DNA from 2 places in the Micromonospora sp. D93 genome. Region 1 is predicted to be linked to the other one. Evidence: riboswitches for the same ligand, from Rfam matches in the RefSeq annotation. Region 1 holds a riboswitch; the other holds the start of a gene.
The links. Region 1 has a riboswitch for ZMP and ZTP ahead of KBX71_RS00705 (bifunctional 5,10-methylenetetrahydrofolate dehydrogenase/5,10-methenyltetrahydrofolate cyclohydrolase). Riboswitches for the same ligand answer to the same signal wherever they lie in the genome.
Positions count from the first base shown of each region.

Region 1 (8,820 bases):
AAGGCGAGACGGAAACGGGGAGGACGTCCATGCAGCTCATTTCGATTTCGGTGCGCGGGTTCCGTAGCTTGCAGGATGTTGGTCCCGTCCCGGTCCGACGCCCTACGATCTTGACAGGCCCTAACGACAGCGGAAAGTCCGCCACGATCGACGCGCTTGCATTCCTGCTCGGCACTCATCCGCTCACCGACGAGGATCGGACCTTCGCGCCGGCCTCTGGTGGAGACCACGCTGTGTCCGAGGTCGAGGCTCGAGATCTCGTCGAGCGAGTCGAGACCACCTGGGTCGAGGGTGAATTTCGACTCTCTAAGAAAGAAGAATCTGCCCTTGGGCTGCCCGACATGGTCCGGATGCGCCGAATCCGAAACCAGGAGTCAGGGGTTCGCCTGGAACTGCTTGTCGACGCTCCCGAGGATGAAAACCTCCGTGATCTTGAGGCTCGATCGCTCGCCGACCTGAAACGCATCGCAGGCGGACACGGGGTCTCGGCTGTTGCTGACGCCAGGTCCAGGAGTAGTTGGGTGACAGCACTGGACCAGTTCGCCGCCACCCGGCCGCGAACGCAGGCGTGGATCGCGGCCAGTAAGGATGTCAGTGCAGCGCTGCCGAAGTTTCTACTCTTCGGCGACGCTGAATCAGCCGAAGCCGCGATCAAGGCGGCGTTGAATAGTCGCTACAGAGCCCATCTTGAGGACGAGGATCTCAAGCAGCGAGTGCGAGACTTGGAGGCGGAGCTCGGCCGTCGGGTTCGCGAGGACGCGCAGGGGCTCGTCGAACACATTCAACAGCGGTGCCCGGACCTGGTCCGCGTAGACGTCGAGCCGAATGTGTCCTTCACCTCTGGCCTGCGATCCACCAAGCTACTGCTGGCCCGCACTAGCGGTGAAACGGTTAGCCTCAGCACTGTGGGAGCGGGAAGAAACCGCCGTATCAGCCTTGCCGTCTGGGAGTGGGCAAGCGAGCTCCTTAGACGGGATGCGGAGAGTCACCCTTCTCCTGACGACCAACAGCACGTCGTCTTGGCGTACGACGAACCTGACACTCACCTTGACTACCTTCAGCAACGGCGTGTAATGGCGCTCATACGCGAGCAGTGCTCCGTCCCTGGTGTCTCGATGGTGATAGCAACACACTCCATGAATCTGATCGACGGTGCGGCAATCGAGGACATTGTTCACCTAAGGCTTGAAGGTGAACGCACGCGGATAAATCGGCTGCTGTCCGACCTGGACAACGACGCGAACGGGCAGTACCTCGCCGATGTTGCTATCGCGTTGGGGCTGCGCAACACGGTATTGCTTCACGAGCGATGCTTCGTAGGCGTAGAAGGTGTAACTGAGCAACTGTCATTCCCGATGCTTTTCCGCCTCAGCACGGGCCGGCCAGTGCACGCGGCAGGGATCGTGATCGTTGGATGCCACAATAACGAAGGCGCGCTAAAGTTCGTCGGATACCTGGCCCGGTCGAAGCGACAGGTGATGCTAGTTATTGATGCAGACAGTCGAAGGAACAACAAGATCTTCAGTGATGCGAACCTGGCAAAGGAGGGTATCGACATCGTCAATCACGTTCGTTTACTGGGGACGCCTGACAAAGAATTTGAGTGCATCTTCACGAACGAGCAGTGGTGCGATGTGGCGAACCTGGTGTGGCCGCGCAACGACGGAAAGTCTTGGGATCTGGAATCGGTCGAACCGCTGCGGGCTGGCAAGTTCAGTACTTCGCTACTGAACTTGTTTAAAGAAGGAAGCGATATCGGTCCCACCTCGAAGGCGTCAATGATGTACGAGATGGCCCGAAGTCTCAAGACGCCTGCAGAGGTTCCGGCAGAACTCCGCGACACGTTTCTGCAGTTGGAGAAGCTAGCTGCCCTTGATTCGTAATGTTCGCCGCGCGAGCATTCGCGCCCGCCGCTGAGCAGCAGTCGGGGTCTCCCACGTGTGCCACCCCTTCGAAGGGGCCCACCGTTGGGCATGCTCGCGTTCAGGCGTTCCGCACCAGCGGCAGGAGTTGGGTTGGGGTGGAACGGCATGGCGCACGCGGTGCGCGGCAGACGACACGATGCCCCTCCCTCCGCAGGTGCTCATACCATCGCACGGTTGTACGACAGTTTCTAGCCGACCTCTGAGAAAACGCCTGGTCAGGGCCACTCTCGGCTCGTAGGTCGGGATCTGCGCAAACGGACTATAGTCGCAATATTCCACATCGGTCACGCGCCCGGCGGATAGACGCACTGAACCGCAGAATCACGCAACTTTGCCCGTCATGGTCGGTTGGGCAGGTAGGGACGAACGGCGTCGCCCCGGCCTTGGCTGTCCCGCACCGAGAATCAGAGGATGGGATTGCGCTCTTATTGGACTGGTTGAGTGCACTCTTGTCGGCGTGACGGCACGATCAACAAGAGGCGAGCGCGGGTGCTGCCGCGCTCATCCACGAGCGGATTGTCTCCACCAACCGCGAGGGTGTGGCTGGAGTCCGGGCCTGCGAAACGGGCCCAGGCCCTGCTGTCATTGGGAGACCCGGAGATATCCGTGTCGTCCGCGCGCCAAATCGTCGTCCTGAACAGGCTGACGATCATCTCGGGCAAAGTTGGTCGGCGCATGCTCTTGCAACAATGCGGGCGCGGGCGGGCCGCAAAGGTGCGGGCGTTGATGGTCGGCGGCAGGTGTTTCGAGCGTTGGACTTGGGCTATCGGATGCTCCGTATGAAGCTCGTCCATGTGCCTCTCGTGAAGCGAAGGTTCGATCCACTGAGATCTTTGCTGTCACGCACTGCGATGCCTCCGTTCACGACAGCTACCTCGACGCATGCGCCGCCGTTGTTGTCGCTGTAGCTCGACTTGCGCCAGACCGGGCGATCCGAGGTTCCCATGATCACTCTCTCAGGTCTGTTGCCGCTCCATGTCGTCCGCCATCCGCAGGATGAGCTTGCGCGACTCTACCGGTCCGAGAGCGGCTGCCCGGAGACGGTCCCACAGTCGAGTGTAGGCGCGCACGGCGTCGGGCCGGTCAAGGTAGTCGGCGTCGGTGAAGGTCTCGACGTAGACCACGTCGGATGCCGCGTCATCACCGAAGCGCAGGATGATGAAGCTGAACGACGCCGTCTCGTAGGTCTGCGCGTCGAACGGAAATACCTGCAACACGACGTTGGGTTGTTCGCTGACCTCCGCCAGGTGCAGGAGTTGGCTGCGCATGGTCGTCCCGTCGCCGAGACTTCGTCGAAGCGCTGACTCGCTGAGGATGAAGTTCAGGTCCGGCCCATCGTTCTGCCGCAGGATCGATTGACGTTCCATGCGGACGGCGACCTGCCGGTCGACCTCATCGGTGGACGGGCGAGGATGGGCGATCGCGTTCATGGCGCGGATGTACGGCTCGATCTGGAGAACTCCGGGGATGACCTCTGGCTGGTACCAGCGGATCTCTGACGCATCACCTTCGAGGTCCAGGTACTGGCGGAACCAGTCAGGTACGGCGTTCCGGTAGGTGCTCCAGCGCCCGCGTTGCCGCCCTGCTCGTGCGAGGTCGCGTAGGGGCTCGGCCTCATCGCCCCGGATCCCGTACAGATCGAGCAGCAGGTTCAGGTCGGTGAGCCTGATCCCTGACTGTCCAAGCTCGACTCTGCTGATCTTGCTTGCTGCCGCGTCGATGACAGCAGCCGCCTCGTCCTGCGTCTTGCCTGCACCTTCGCGAGCCCGCTTGAGGGCAAGTCCGAGGCGCCGTCGCTGGATCGTCGGGTTCACCACCGGCTGATTATGGCCCGACCGTCGGCGAACATCGCGACACGCCGCGAAGAGGCTCCCAAAATAGGAGTCCAACTCTTAGCCTTGATGTGCTTCCAAAATAGGAGTCCATCTTTGGAGCCTCATGGGACCGCGGGTGCCGTACGACGACTATCTGCTGGCGGTGGCGCTGACTCTGGCGCGACGGCACCGGCCGGTCTGGTCGTGGCGGCGGTGGCGGCGGATCTGTCGATGTGGGGCAGACCTGCCGTGCCGAGCCAGGCACCGCATCCCGATCCGCCGAGGCTTCTGGCCAGGGGAGGAGCAGGAGTGACCACGCACGGCCCGGTTCTTCCGGTGTGGACCTGCGGTGGGTGCGCCATGGCCTGGCCCTGCCGGACCCGGCGCACCGAGCTGCGTGCCGAGTTCGAGGGCGCACCTGTGTCGTTGGCCCTCTACATGGGGTCCTATCTGGTCTGGGCGGCCGAGGATCTGACCTGGGTGCCCGCCGGGCTGCTGCACCGGCGCTTCCTGGGCTGGGTCCGGTGAACCGCGTCCGGCCGGACGGGCAGGGAAGCCGGCTCGATCACTTGATGCTGAGTAGTTGTGGACGAGCCGTTTTGACTACTCAGCATCAGGTGATTTTGGCTATGGCGGCGGAACTGGGCTACTGGCTTGCGCGTTCGGCGGCGCGTACGGCGTTGCGGAACAGCATCGCGACGGTGGTCGGACCGACCCCGCCGACCCGAGGCGTGATCGCGCCGGCGACCTCGGCGCACGCCTCGTCCACATCCGGTAGGAGACGCCGCCCGTCGTAGCGGACGCCGGCGCCGATGACGACGCCGCCGGGCTTGACGTGCTCAGGCTGCACGATCCCGGGTACGCCGGCGGCGGCCACGAGGATGTCGGCGCGGCGGGTGTAGCGGGCCCAGTCGGGCACACCTGTGTGGACGACGGTGACGGCCGCGTTGGCGGTCGGGCGCTTCTGGGCGAGCAGCATCGCCAGGGGGCGGCCAAGGGTGGCACCGCGGCCGAGGATGACGACCTCTCGACCGGCGACGGGGATCTCGTAGTACGCCAGGAGGGCTTCGATGCCGGCGGGGGTGCACGGCAGCGGGCCGGGCAGACCCACGGCGAGACGGCCCATGTTCAGCGGATGCATGCCGTCGACGTCCTTGTCCGGGTCGATGGTCTGCAGTGCCGCGTCGTAGTCCAGATGCCCCGGTACGGGGTACTGCACGAGCAGTCCGTGCACGGCCGGATCGTTGTTGAACCGGGCAATGGCCTGGTGCAGCTCGGCCTGGGTGGCGGTGGCAGGCAGATGCACGTGCGGGGAGGCGAACCCGAGCGCCGCGGCCTGACGCTGCTTGATGGCGATGTAACCGGCGCTGGCGTCGTCGTCGCCGACGAGGATGGTGGCGAGGCTCGGGGTGATCCCGCGGCTGCGGAGGCGGGCTGCCGCGGCGGCGGTCTCGGCCAGGACGGCCTCGGCGACGGGTGCGCCCGGCAGGAGCCGGGCCGTGCCGGACGGGGTGTGCTGCTCTACGGATGTGCTGATCGTGGTCATGACGGTTCCTCGACGCAGGCGCCCAGGCGGTCGACGCCCGCGACAGGCTCCCCGATGGTTGAACCATCCCCGTGCCGCCAGTCGCCGGTGCTTCGATAATGCCGCATCACCAGGGCGGTTGCCCAACTGGACCAGCAGGGCCGCCGTCAGCGCCGGGCAGTCTCGCCATGGTTCGGTAACACCCGCGCTCCGGCTTACGAAGAAGGGGTGTGAAGGCTACGAGGGAGGACGGCCTGTGAGTGAGCCAAGCCGAGCCGACGACGACATTTCCGGCATCGGGGCCGATTCGGTGGCCTTCGAGGTCTTCTACCGGCGGCACCTGGAGGCGGTGGGCCGGTTCGTGGCACGGCGGGTCGACGATCCACACCTCGCCGCCGACCTCACCGCCGACGTGTTCCTGGCGGTGATCGAGTCCGCGGCCGGCTACCGGCCGGACCGGGGTAGCCAGATCGGCTGGCTGTACGGGGTGGCCCGCAACGTCATCGGCGACGAGCGGCGTCGGGCGGCCCAACGGTTGCGGGTGACCGGCCGACTGGCCGGACGGCGGGACCTGGGCCCCGATGACATCGCTCGCATCGAGGAGCGGATCGACGCCGAGTCGGCGGCCCGCCGCACCCATCGGGCATTGAGCGAGTTACCCGAGGGCACCCGGGCGCTTGTCGAACTCGTCGCCGTGGACGGCCTCACTGTCGCGGAGGCCGCGACCGTGCTGGGGGTGTCGCAGGTCGCCGCTCGGGTCCGCCTGCATCGTGCCCGCCGCGTCGTCCGCGCCGTGCTCGCCCGCCCCGCCACCACCCTCGCCTGATGAGACGGAGATGACGATGAAAGAGATCGAACGGTCGCCGCAGGGCTTCGAGGAGCAACTCCTCAGGGATCTGACCGCCCACGTCGCCCAACGGGCCGAGATGGCGTCGGCGGCCCGTCCCTCCGGCCGCCGTACCCGGTTCCTCGGCGGGTGGCGCCTCGCCGGAGCGTTCGGGTTGGCAGTCACGCTGACCGCCGGCGCGTTGGCGGTTCAGACGATGAGGTTGGGCAATCAGCCGCCGCCGACGGCCAGTGCGTCGGAGATTTTCCATCTGGCCGCCGACGCCGCCCGGCAGCAGCCGGAACTCACCGCCCGACCCGAGCAGTACGTCTTCACGGAAACCCTGGCGACGATCCGGGAGATGCCGGCCAGCGGCCCGTACCAGACCATCCGGAACCAACTGTGGCAGTCGGCCGGCGGAGTCGCGTACACGCAGGGACGTTACCGACCGGAGAGCGACCCGAACGGGTGGAGCGAGTTGAAGGTGCTCCGCATGGGTGATCCCGCCGATCCCGACAGGGAAATCGACGCATTCCAGCCGCCCGCGTACCAGGGCGATCTGCCCACCGACCCGGACGAGCTGTTTCGGTACCTTCGGAAGAACCCGGTCGACCTGCATCTTCCCGAAGGTGCTGACGAGGAGGCCGTGTACGGGGGCGAGAGCATGGCGTACACCACAGCGTGGTCGATGCTCGACGGCTACGTGCCGCCCCGAGCGCTGGCGGCGCTGTTCGAAGTGCTGGCACGGCAGCCCGGAGCGCTCGTCATATCGGGTGACGTGGTGGACGTCGCCGGGCGGCACGGGGTGGCGATTCGTATGCCCGGCGTGATCGGCGGCAACCTGGATCTCATCTTCGATCGGGACTCCCACGTCTACCTTGGCACCCGTAATTCGGTGATACGCAACGGCAAGGAGTCGCTGGGGTCGGCTGCCGCGCTCCTGCGGGTCGCAATCGTCGACCGGCCGGGCCAGCTGCCGTGAGCGGGCTGGCCACGGCAGACCGGTCAGGGCTGGGCGAACAGGGGCCCGTAGTTCGAGCGGAACAACTGCTCGCCGAGGCGGCGCATGACCAGGTCGCGCAGCGCGGGCGGGAGTCCGGTGGCCTTGTCGCGGCGGTGGGTCTGACTGAGCACCCAGTTCGTACGCGGTCGACGCCGCGCCTCATAGTCACGCAGCGCGTCGGCGACGGAGTCGGCGGTGGCCAACGACGACGCGAGCACGACGGCGTCCTCCAGGGCCATCGCCGCGCCCTGGGCCATATTCGGTGAGGTGGCGTGGGCGGCGTCGCCGATCAGCAGCACCGGCCCCCGGGACCAGGAGTCGAGCACGACCTCCTGGTTCGGCCCGGCGTGCAGGGTGCTGTCGTCGTAGTCGAGGGCCTTGAGCATGGTGGCCACCGGCTCGGTGAACGTCGCACCCAGGTCGTCGCGCCAGTCGGGCCGGTCGGCCACCGGGCCGTCGTTGTAGTAGCAGTACGTCTGCTCGGCGCTGATCGGGATCGTCAGGAACTGCCTTCCACGCCCCAACTGCACCGACCAGACGGGCTCGTCGTCGATGCGGGGAGCGACCCACCGGTACGCGTACTGGCCGAGGTCCCGGGCGGCCTGGCCGTCGAAGGCGAGCCGGCGGACAGTCGAGTTCACCCCGTCCGCGCCGAGCACCAGGTCGTACCGTTGGGTGCTGTTGTCGTCGAACTCGACGGCGACCTGATCGCCCTCTTGCAGGAGCGCGACCGGCTGACGGCCCCAGCTGATCGGGGCGTCGCCCACGCCGTCGAGCAGCGCCCGGTGCAGCTGCGCCCGGGGCAACGACACGCACGGCCCGACGCCCTGCCACAGCGCGGCCACGTCGATGTCGAAGAGGCGACGCCCGCGCTGGTTGGCGCTACGCTGCCGGGTGATCTCCACGGCGACGTCGGCGACCGGCTCCCGCAGACCGAGTACGTCGAGCATCCGGGTCGCGTTGCCGGTGAGGTAGATCCCGGTGCCGGAGTCGGTCGGCCCGAGCGCCCGCTCGACCACGTCGATCGTCGCGCCCCACTCGCGTAGCGCGGCGACCGTCGCCAGTCCGGCGACACCACCGCCGACGATCAGTACCCGGACACCGTCACCCCGCACGACACGTTCCTCCCCGTTGCCCCTGCCCGACCCCGCTGAGCTGCTGCTCAACGGTCCCGGCCGCCGCAGCACTCTACGAGGCGAGTGAGTCAGCGCACGGGAATGGGGGCTGAATTTCCGAGGAATGGGCTGCGACGATGAGGGCATGACGACCGCTGAGGCGTACGCCGAGTTCGGCAGCCGCGAGGCGCGCGGAGTGTCGCCCACGTACGAGCGGCTGGCGCAGGCCGTCGCCCGCGACGACGACCTCCTCGCCCTGATCGACGGGCTCCCGCCGGCCAAGCGGCAGCCGAATCTGCTGTTCGGCGTCGTCCGCTGGCTCGGTGGCCCGGTCGACGACCCGGTCGCCTTCCACGACTTCGTGGTGACGCACTGGCCGGCCGTCGAGACGGAACTGCTCATCCGGGCCACCCAGACGAACGAGGCGGGCCGGTGCGCGGTCCTGCTGCCGGTGCTCGCCGCGTTGCCACAGCCCCTCGCTCTGCTGGAGGTCGGCGCGTCGGCCGGGCTCTGCCTCTACCCCGACCGGTACGCCTACCGATACGGCGATCATCAGGTCGGCTCCGGCGCGCCGATCCTGGAGTGCGCGGCCAACGGCCTGGTGCCGCCGGC
Region 1 covers NZ_JAGPXW010000001.1:164,255-173,074, forward strand. The annotation lists gene KBX71_RS00685 (ATP-dependent endonuclease) at 30-1,883, shown strand; gene KBX71_RS00690 (DUF397 domain-containing protein) at 2,689-2,871, opposite strand; gene KBX71_RS00695 (DUF5753 domain-containing protein) at 2,882-3,742, opposite strand; gene KBX71_RS00700 (hypothetical protein) at 4,049-4,267, shown strand; gene KBX71_RS00705 (bifunctional 5,10-methylenetetrahydrofolate dehydrogenase/5,10-methenyltetrahydrofolate cyclohydrolase) at 4,386-5,285, opposite strand; ZMP/ZTP riboswitch at 5,299-5,380, opposite strand; gene KBX71_RS00710 (RNA polymerase sigma factor) at 5,521-6,090, shown strand; gene KBX71_RS00715 (CU044_5270 family protein) at 6,101-7,072, shown strand; gene KBX71_RS00720 (FAD-dependent monooxygenase) at 7,096-8,208, opposite strand; gene KBX71_RS00725 (DUF2332 domain-containing protein) at 8,354-8,820, shown strand, end outside.

Region 2 (8,820 bases), on a different contig from region 1:
GACCGACCTGCCGGCCGTGTCGCTCGCCGACTACGCCGATCGCGCCCGGGCCCTGCTGCCGCCGGACGTGTGGGACTACCTGGCCGGCGGCAGCGCCTCCGAGGTGACCCTCGCCGCGAACCGGCACGCACTGGACCGGGTCGCGGTGCTGCCCCGGGTGCTGCGCGGCGTGGACACTGCCGACCTCGGCACCCGGCTGCTCGGCCGTCGGTACGCCATGCCGGTCGGGGTGGCGCCGATGGCGTACCAGCGACTGGTGCACCCGGACGGAGAGCTGGGCCTGGCGGCGGCGGCCGGCACGGCCGGGATTCCGTACCTGGCGAGCACGCTGGGCAGCACACCCATCGAACAGGTCACCGGGGCGGGCGCGGACGTCTGGTTCCAGCTCTACTGGCTGCGCGACAGGGCCCTCGTCCGCGACCTGCTGGACCGGGTCGTCGCGGCCGGGTGCCGGGCGCTCGTGGTCACCGTGGACGTCCCGGTGCTCGGTCGACGTCCCCGGGACCTGCGCAACGCGTTCCGGCTGCCGGCCGAGGTGGTCGCCGCGAACCTCCCCGACGGTCGCGACGCGCTGGCGCACTCCGGTGCCCCCGGGGTGTCCGCGATCGCCGCGCACACCGCCGCGTCGTTCGCGCCGGCGCTGCGCTGGGCGGACCTCGCGTGGCTGCGCGAGCGGGTCGACCTGCCGTTGGTGGTCAAGGGGCTGCTGGACCCGCGCGACGCGACCGAGGCGGTACGGGTCGGCGCGGACGCGGTGGTCGTCTCCAACCACGGCGGGCGGCAACTGGACGGCTCACCGGCGAGCGTCACCATGCTGCCGGAGGTCGTCGACGCGGTCGGGGACGGCTGCCAGGTGCTGCTGGACAGCGGCATCCGGGGCGGCACCGACGTGCTGCGGGCGCTGGCGTTGGGCGCGGCCGGGGTGCTGGTCGGCCGGCCGCTGCTCTGGGCGCTGGCCGCCGGTGGCGAATCGGCCGCCCGGGACGCGTTGGCGCTGCTCGCCGCCGAGCTGACCGACGCGCTCACCCTGGCCGGCTGCGCGGACACGGTGGCGGCCGGCGAGCTGCGCACCCTCGGGGTGGGGTGAGCGGTGCGCCGGGCGGGTTGACACAGCGCGTTCATCGGATGGCAATGCGCGACGACCCGAGTGCCGCCGTCCTGGGTGGACGGTCATAATAAGCCGCATGGTTGCCTGGGAGTACGCCCTGCTCGTCCGTCGCTATCAGGGACAGGGCCGCAATTTTCACGTCTCGTTCGTCTGGTACGCGCCGGACGGGTCACGTAAGGACATCACCGCCTACGGCGACACCGCCATCGCGCACCTCAACCGCGCCGGTCGGGAGGGGTGGGAGCTGGTCTCCGCCGCCGAGGACGTCAACAACGTCCAGGGCAGCACCGAAGTCCACCGCTACCACCTCAAGCGCCCCATGGTCTAACGGTCGCCCCCACGCGCTCCCGCGTCGATCATGGAGTTGTGGTGGTGGACGTAAGTCGCGCACCAGCCCGGATCGGGCACCACAACTCCATGATCGACGGGATCGGCGGCTCAGGTCAGGTCGATGCCGGGGTAGAGGGGGTACGTGGCCAGCAGGTCGGTGGCCTGGCGGGCGACCTTGTCGGCCAGGCCGGCGTCCAGGTTGTACTTCGCCTTCGACGGGGTGCCGTCGGCGTTGGCGCCGGCGGTGGTCTGGGTCAGCACGGTGTGGATCAGCTCGGCGGTCTGGTCCATCTCGGCGGCGCCGAGGCCCCGGGTGGTCAGCGCTGGGGTGCCGACCCGGATGCCGGACGTGTACCAGGCCCCGTTCGGGTCCTGCGGGACCGAATTGCGGTTGGTGACGATGCCCGAGTCGAGGAGGGCCTGCTCGGCCTGCCGGCCGGTGAGCTCGTACCCGGACACGTCGATGAGCACCAGGTGGTTGTCGGTGCCACCGGTGACCAGCGTGGCGCCCCGGCTCAGCAGCCCCTCGGCGAGCGCCTGCGCGTTGTCGACGATCCGCTGGGCGTAGTCGGCGAAGTCGGGCCGGCGGGCCTCGGCGAGCGCGACCGCCTTGGCGGCCATCACGTGCGGCAGCGGCCCACCGAGCACCATCGGGCAGCCCCGGTCCACCTGGTCGGCCAGCTCGGGCTGGCAGAGCACCATGCCGCCGCGCGGGCCGCGCAACGACTTGTGCGTGGTGGTCGTGACGATGTGCGCGTGCGGCACCGGGTCGAAGTCGCCGGTGAACACCTTGCCGGCCACCAGGCCGGCGAAGTGCGCCATGTCGACCATGAAGGTGGCGCCGACCGAATCGGCGATCTCCCGCAGGATCCGGAAGTTCACCTTCCGGGGGTACGCCGAGTAGCCGCCCACCAGGATCAGCGGCTTGAACTCGCGGGCGGCCTCGGCCACCCGGTCGTAGTCGATCAGGCCGGTCGCCGGGTCGGTGCCGTAGCTGCGCTGGTCGAACATCTTGCCGGAGATGTTCGGCCGGAAGCCGTGGGTGAGGTGGCCGCCGGCGTCCAGCGACATGCCGAGCATCCGCTGGTTGCCCAGCTCGCGGCGCAGGGCGAACCAGTCGGCCTCGGTGAGGTCGTTGACCTGACGGACCTGGGCCTTCTTCAGGGCGGGGGACTCCACCCGGTCGGCCAGCACCGCCCAGAACGCGACCAGGTTGGCGTCGATGCCCGAGTGCGGCTGCACGTACGCGTGCGCGGCGCCGAACAGTTCCCGGGCGTGCTCGGCGGCGAGCGCCTCGACGGTGTCGACGTTCTGGCAGCCGGCGTAGAAGCGGCGGCCGACGGTGCCCTCGGCGTACTTGTCGCTGAACCAGTTGCCCATGGCCAGCAGGGTCGCCGGGGAGGCGTAGTTCTCGCTGGCGATCAGCTTGAGCGACTCCCGTTGGTCGGTCAGCTCGGCGCCGATGGCGTCGGCCACCCGCGGCTCGACAGCCCGGATCACCTCAAGGGCACTACGGAATGCGGTGGACTCGGCGTTGCGCGACATGCGACCTCCAACAGACGTGCGGGAAGGCCCAGGCGCTCGGCAAACGTCCACGTGACGAGGCCGCTCCCCGATGGTTGTCCATCCCCACGCGCCAGTAACGGCCTGCGCCGATCCTACCGGGCCGGGTCTGGCCGTTCGGGCCGGCCTCCAGCGGAGCTCTGCCGAGGTTCGACGAAGGGCCTGGGTCCGATCAGACCATGGCCAGGGTGCGGGGGATCTCGTCGAGCAGTTCCCGAGCCAGAAAGCCGATCCGGCCGTAGCGGGGGATCAGCCGCTGGCCGCTCACCGAGTGCGCGAACGAGCCCCAGCAGGCCGCCTGCGCCGGGTCGGCACCCCGGGACAGCAGCCCCGCCAGCAGCCCGGCGAGCACGTCCCCGCTGCCGGAGGTGCCCAGCCCGGCGTCGCCGCTCTCCTCCCGCCAACCCCGCCCGTCCGGGGCGGCCACGTGCCCGTACAGCGACACGACCGCCTCGTACCGGGCGGCCAACTCGGCCGCCTCGGCGTCCAGGTCGTCGCCCGGGTCCCGCCCGAGCAGGTGCCCGGCCTCGGTGACGTTGGGGGTGAGCACCACGGGCCGACCCGAGCCGACCAGCAGGTCCGGTGCGTGGCTGAGCGCACCGAGCGCGTACGCGTCGAGCACCAGTGACGTGTCCGGACGGGCCGCCTCCAGGACCAGGCCCAACAGGCTGTTGGTCTCGTCGATCGCCTTCAGGCCGGGGCCGAGGGTCACCACGTGGGCCTGCGCGACCAGCTCGCCGAGCTGGCCGTCGCGGTCGGCGGCCACCGCCCCGTCGGCGGTCTCCGGCAGACCGACCACGAGCGCCTCGGGCACCTGGATGCTCAGGGCGGCGGCGGTGGACTCGGCGGCGGCGAGTTGGAGCACCCCGGCGCCGGCGCGCAACGCGGCCACCCCGGCGAGCAGCACCGCGCCCGGCGTGAAGCGGGAGCCGCCGACCACCAGCACGGTGCCCCGGCTCTCCTTTCCGCCGACCGGCACCGGCAGCGCCCAGTCCCGCAGCAGCCCCGGCGTGATCACCTTCACCTCAGACCGGCTCGGCATGGATCTCGTCCTCCCTGGTGGGCTGGGCGCCCTGCTGACGCAGGTGCTCGACATCGTTGAAGGCGGTGAGCCTCAGTCGTTCCTCGCCGTCCGCCGACCACTCGGTGATCGAACAGTTGGCGATCACGTCCTGCCGGGTGAGCGCCATCAGCTCGTCCTCGGTCAGCCCCTCAACCAGATAGCGAAGCAGGAAGACCAGCGCGTCGTGTCCGAAGAGCAGCACCCGGCAACCCTCGTGGTCGCGGCGCAGGTCGCCCAGCAGCGTCCGCAGCCGCAACGCCACGTCCGTCCAGGACTCCCCGCCCGGCGGCCGGTAGTAGAACTTGCCCAACCGCTCCCGACGGTCGGCCTCGTCCGGGTACCGCCGCCGCACCCCGTGCCCGGTCAGCCCGTCGAGGATGCCCAGCTCCCGATCGCGCAGCCGCTCGTCGCGGTGGACGGGAATGTCGGTGCCGGCCAGGGCCAGCCGGGAGGTCTGCACCGCGCGCAGGTACGGCGACACCACCGCCACATCCGGGCGCTTCGCGTCCGGCAGGTCGGCCAGCCACCTGCCGGTCGCCCGAGCCTGATCCTCGCCGGTCGCGGAGAGCGGCACGTCGGCGTCGCGGTGGGTGAGGTCGATCAGCTCCGCGCCCGACGCCTCGGCCCGCGTCGCCGCGACGTTCGCGGTGCTCTCGCCGTGCCGGACGATCCAGAGGGTTGCCAGTTCCGCCATGCCGCCCCCCTACCCGGGCGCCGTCGACGGTAACCGTGTCCGGTGATCCGCCATGCCGAAGTCCGCTCGGTGGGCGTACGGGGTGGGCGCAGGTCGTACCCTCGGTGGCGTGGCCACGGCGGCGGAGGAGATCCAGGTGGGGGAGCGGCTGGTCCGCGTCTCCAGCCCCGACAAGCCGTACTTTCCGGAGCGGGGGCTGACCAAGCTGGACGTGGTCCGCTACTTCCTGGCGGTGGGTGACGGCATCCTGCGCGCGCTGCGGGATCGGCCGACCATGCTGGAACGCTGGCCCCGCGGCGTCTTCGAGGGCGCGACGATCGCCACCCGGCAGACCAACCGGGGCGATGCGTTCTACCAGAAGCGCCTGCCGGCGGGAGCGCCCGAGTGGGTGCGGACCGCGCACATCACCTTCCCCAGTGGCCGCACGGCCGACGAGGTCGCGCCGAGCGAGTTGGCGGTGGTCATCTGGGCCGCCAACCTGGGCACCCTGCGGTTCCACCCGTGGCCGGTCACCGCCGCCGACGTGGAACGTCCCGACCAGCTGCGCATCGACCTGGACCCGATGCCCGGCGTCGGCTTCGAGCAGGTGGTGCCGGTGGCGCACGAGGTGCGGGCGTTCCTCGCCGAGCTGGGCATGACCGGCTACCCGAAGACCACCGGCGGTCGGGGCCTGCACATCTACCTGTCGATCGAGCCGCGGTGGAGCTTCGGTGACTGCCGTCGGGCGGTGCTCGCGCTGGGCCGGGAGATGCAGCGCCGGCTGCCGGACCTGGTCACCACCACCTGGTGGCGTGAGCAGCGGGACCGGCCGGTCTTCGTCGACTACAACCAGATGGCCCGGGACCACACGGTGACCTCGGCGTACTCGATCCGTCCCACACCGGCCGCGCTGGTTTCGGCGCCCCTGGACTGGTCGGAGCTGGACCAGGTCCGCCCGGAGGACTTCGACGTGCTCAGCATGCCGGCCCGGTTCGCCGAGCGCGGCGACCCGCACGCCGGCCTGGACGGTGACCGGCACTCGCTGGAGCCACTGCTGGAACTGGCCGACCGCGACGGCCTGGAGGCCCCGCCCGAGCGGTGAGCCTTCCGCCCGACCGTCGAGGTCACAGCGCGGCGATCACGGGCTTGAGCACGGTGCCCAGCGGCCCTGCGAGAGTCGCCGAGTAGGTGGCGGTCAGGTGGTGCGCGTCGCGCCAGACGAGGACGCCTCCGATGACGGGGGCACAGCGGTCCGCGGGGCAGATCCAGTCGTTCAGGTCGACCAGACGGACGCCGGCGAGCCCGTCGGCCGCCTCCTCCTGAGCGGGACCGCCCCCACGGCCGAGGGCCTCGTCTCGGGGATTGGCGCACGTCGTCAGGCGTTTCGGGTTCTTGGACACACACTCGGCGATGTCGTTGAGGTGCAGCGGCGTGTCCCGCAGCACCACCACCGGAATCTTCTCCGCGACCATGTCGCTCCACGTCTTTCTCATTTCGCGGGCCATCGCGGACCGCCCCGGCTCGCCTCTGACCGGGTACTCGGCGTTGGTGACGATCAGGAGATCGGGGCGGTTCCCGCCGAGCAGTCCCTCCCGCACCTTCCGGTTCCACTCTGTGCAGGAGGTGTAGGGCCGATCATTTTGGAGGATCTCGGCCGTCAGGAACGGGCAGCCGCCCTTGGTGTAGGTGGCGAGGCGCCAGCCGTTCGTCTCCGCGGCGCGCCGCATGGCGGGTACCCAGTGGTCGCCGTGGGAGTCGCCGACGAGCGCGATGCTGGTCGGCGCGTCCTCCTTGCCGTAGACGCACACCTCCGGGGTCGAGGATTCCAGCGACACGTGGCAACTCTTCGTCGGCTGCAACAGTGGCGTGTCCCGAGCCGCGGCCGCGGGGTTGGGGATGATCGAGTCGACTCGGTCGACGGGTACCCCGGCGCGGCTGGTGCGGGGCGAGGCGCCGAGAGCCACGGCGCCGGGCGCGGACGGCGGCGCCGCCTGCGTGCTGGCACCGGGGACCTGGCCCATGATGACCGACGAGGCGGGGGTCGGGCTGTCCGTCGAGGGGATGGCCAGCTGGAACGCCAGACCGGCCAGCGCGGCGGCGCCGGTGCACACGGCGCCGACGCGCAGGGCGACGGATGGCTGGTGGGTGAGGGTCGGTGACCGGCGCACCGGATTCTCGACGAGGTGGTATGTCAGCGCGGCGGGGATCGTCGAGACGGCGACGACCGCGAGCGCGGCGCCGACGCCGAGTTCCCCGAACTGCGCCCGCGCGGCGATCAGCACCGGCCAGTGCCACAGGTAGAGCGAGTAGGAGATCCCACCGACGTAGCGCAGTGGTTGTCGGCCCAGCAGCAGCGCAGGTCCGGCGCGGCCGGCCGCCGGGCCGAACGCGATCACGGCGGCGGTGCCGAGGGTGGGGCCGAGCGCGGCGTACCCGGGGAAGCCGGCCGTCGAGCCGATCAACGCGGCCGACGCGCCGACGGCGAGCAGCCCGGCCCAGGCCAGCGGCACGGCCACCAGACGCGGAGACCGGCCCAGCCGGGCCGCCGTGACGGCGACGGCGCCGCCGAGAGCCAGCTCCCACATCCGGGTCGTCGTGACGTAGTACGCCGACGGGTCGGTCGGCGAGGCGTACAGCGCCCAGGCGAACGAGGGGACCGCGATCAGCGTGAGCCCGAGCAGGTAGAGACCGCGGTGACCCCGTCCGCGACGGCGGGCGAACCAGCCGAGGGTGAGCAGCAGCAGCGGCCAGACGAGGTAGAACTGCTCCTCGACGGCGAGGGACCAGAAGTGTTGGGCGATGCTCGGGGCGTTGTTGGCGGCGACGTAGTCGACGGATTGCCCGGCCATCCGCCAGTTCATGGCGTAGCAGGCGCTGGCGATGACGTCCCAGGCTGTCGTGGACCAGCGGCCGCGCGGCAGGAAGAAGTAGGTCAGCACGAGGGTGGCGACGAGCACCGTCGCGGCGGCGGGCAGGAGGCGCTTCGCCCGTCGGGCGTAGAAGGCGGTGAGCGAGAGCCGTCCCCGCTGGTCGAGCTCTTCGAGTAGCAGACCGGTGATGAGGAAGCCGGAGATCACGAAGAACACGTCCACGCCGACGAAGCCGGCGGGCAGGTGGGGGACTCCGGCGTGGCCGAGAAGCACCAGCAGCACGGCCACAGCCCGCAGGCCCTCGATGTCCCCGCGGAAGGAGCGCGAGCCGGCCGGCGTCGCCGACGCGGGCGGTGGCGGCGGGGCGGCGGAGACCCTGGCCTGTGTCCACAACTCGTTTGCGATAACCACGTCGCGGAGCGTAAGGCGTATTTATCCCCGAAACAGCCATCTCGGGTGTTTTGTCATCTGATTCGTGTTATGGCGCTACTGCCACGGGCTCTGCGTCCCGTCAAACTCCTCGAAGACCAACCACGACCGCGTCGACAGCACCCCGGCGATGCGCTGCACCCGGTCGAGCACCACGTCCCGCAGGGCGGCGTTGTCCGGCGCCCGAACCAGGGCCAGCACGTCGTGCTCGCCGCTGAGCAGCGCGGCGTGCTCGATGTAGCGCACCCGGGCCAGCTCGGCCGACACCTCCCGCCAGGTGTTCTGCTCGATGGTCAGGGCGATGTACGCCGAGGTGCCCAGCCCGGCCGCCTCGGGCGCCACCTGGGCCCGGAACCCCGTGATCACCCCGTCGCGGAGCAACCGCTCCACCCGGGCGTACGCGTTGGTGCGGGAGATGTGGATGCGCTCGGCCAGGGTGCGCACCGACGTCCGCCCGTCGCGGACCAGCTCGTCGAGGATCCGCCTGTCGACCTCGTCCAACACTCGGGCCGATCGTCCCGATCCCACGCCCCGGCTCGCTTCGTCGGCGGTCTCCTGGCTCACTGATGGGCCCTCCGCATGCCAACCGTCCCGCCTTCCGTGTCGATCTTGAGTCAATCATCCACAAGCGGAAGCATAGGCTCACCACACGTCCCAGGAGGTTCCGCCGTGACGACCACTCCCCAGGCGGTCCGCAGGGCATCCCCGCGCGCCCGTCGGACGGTCACCCCGCCCGACCCGGCACGCTCGTTGCTACCGGACGCCGAGCCGGTCCGCCTGCTCG
Region 2 covers NZ_JAGPXW010000016.1:74,862-83,681, reverse strand. The annotation lists gene KBX71_RS19265 (alpha-hydroxy acid oxidase) at 1-1,087, shown strand, start outside; gene KBX71_RS19260 (hypothetical protein) at 1,176-1,436, shown strand; gene KBX71_RS19255 (glycine hydroxymethyltransferase) at 1,547-2,983, opposite strand; ZMP/ZTP riboswitch at 3,003-3,092, opposite strand; gene KBX71_RS19250 (NAD(P)H-hydrate dehydratase) at 3,174-4,043, opposite strand; gene KBX71_RS19245 (histidine phosphatase family protein) at 4,027-4,758, opposite strand; gene KBX71_RS19240 (DNA polymerase domain-containing protein) at 4,811-5,839, shown strand; gene KBX71_RS19235 (acyltransferase family protein) at 5,862-8,018, opposite strand; gene KBX71_RS19230 (Lrp/AsnC family transcriptional regulator) at 8,094-8,564, opposite strand; gene pdhA (pyruvate dehydrogenase (acetyl-transferring) E1 component subunit alpha) at 8,706-8,820, shown strand, end outside.
Region 2: it holds a riboswitch for ZMP and ZTP, as region 1 does, so the genes downstream of both, KBX71_RS19255 (glycine hydroxymethyltransferase) here and KBX71_RS00705 (bifunctional 5,10-methylenetetrahydrofolate dehydrogenase/5,10-methenyltetrahydrofolate cyclohydrolase) in region 1, are expected to answer to the same signal.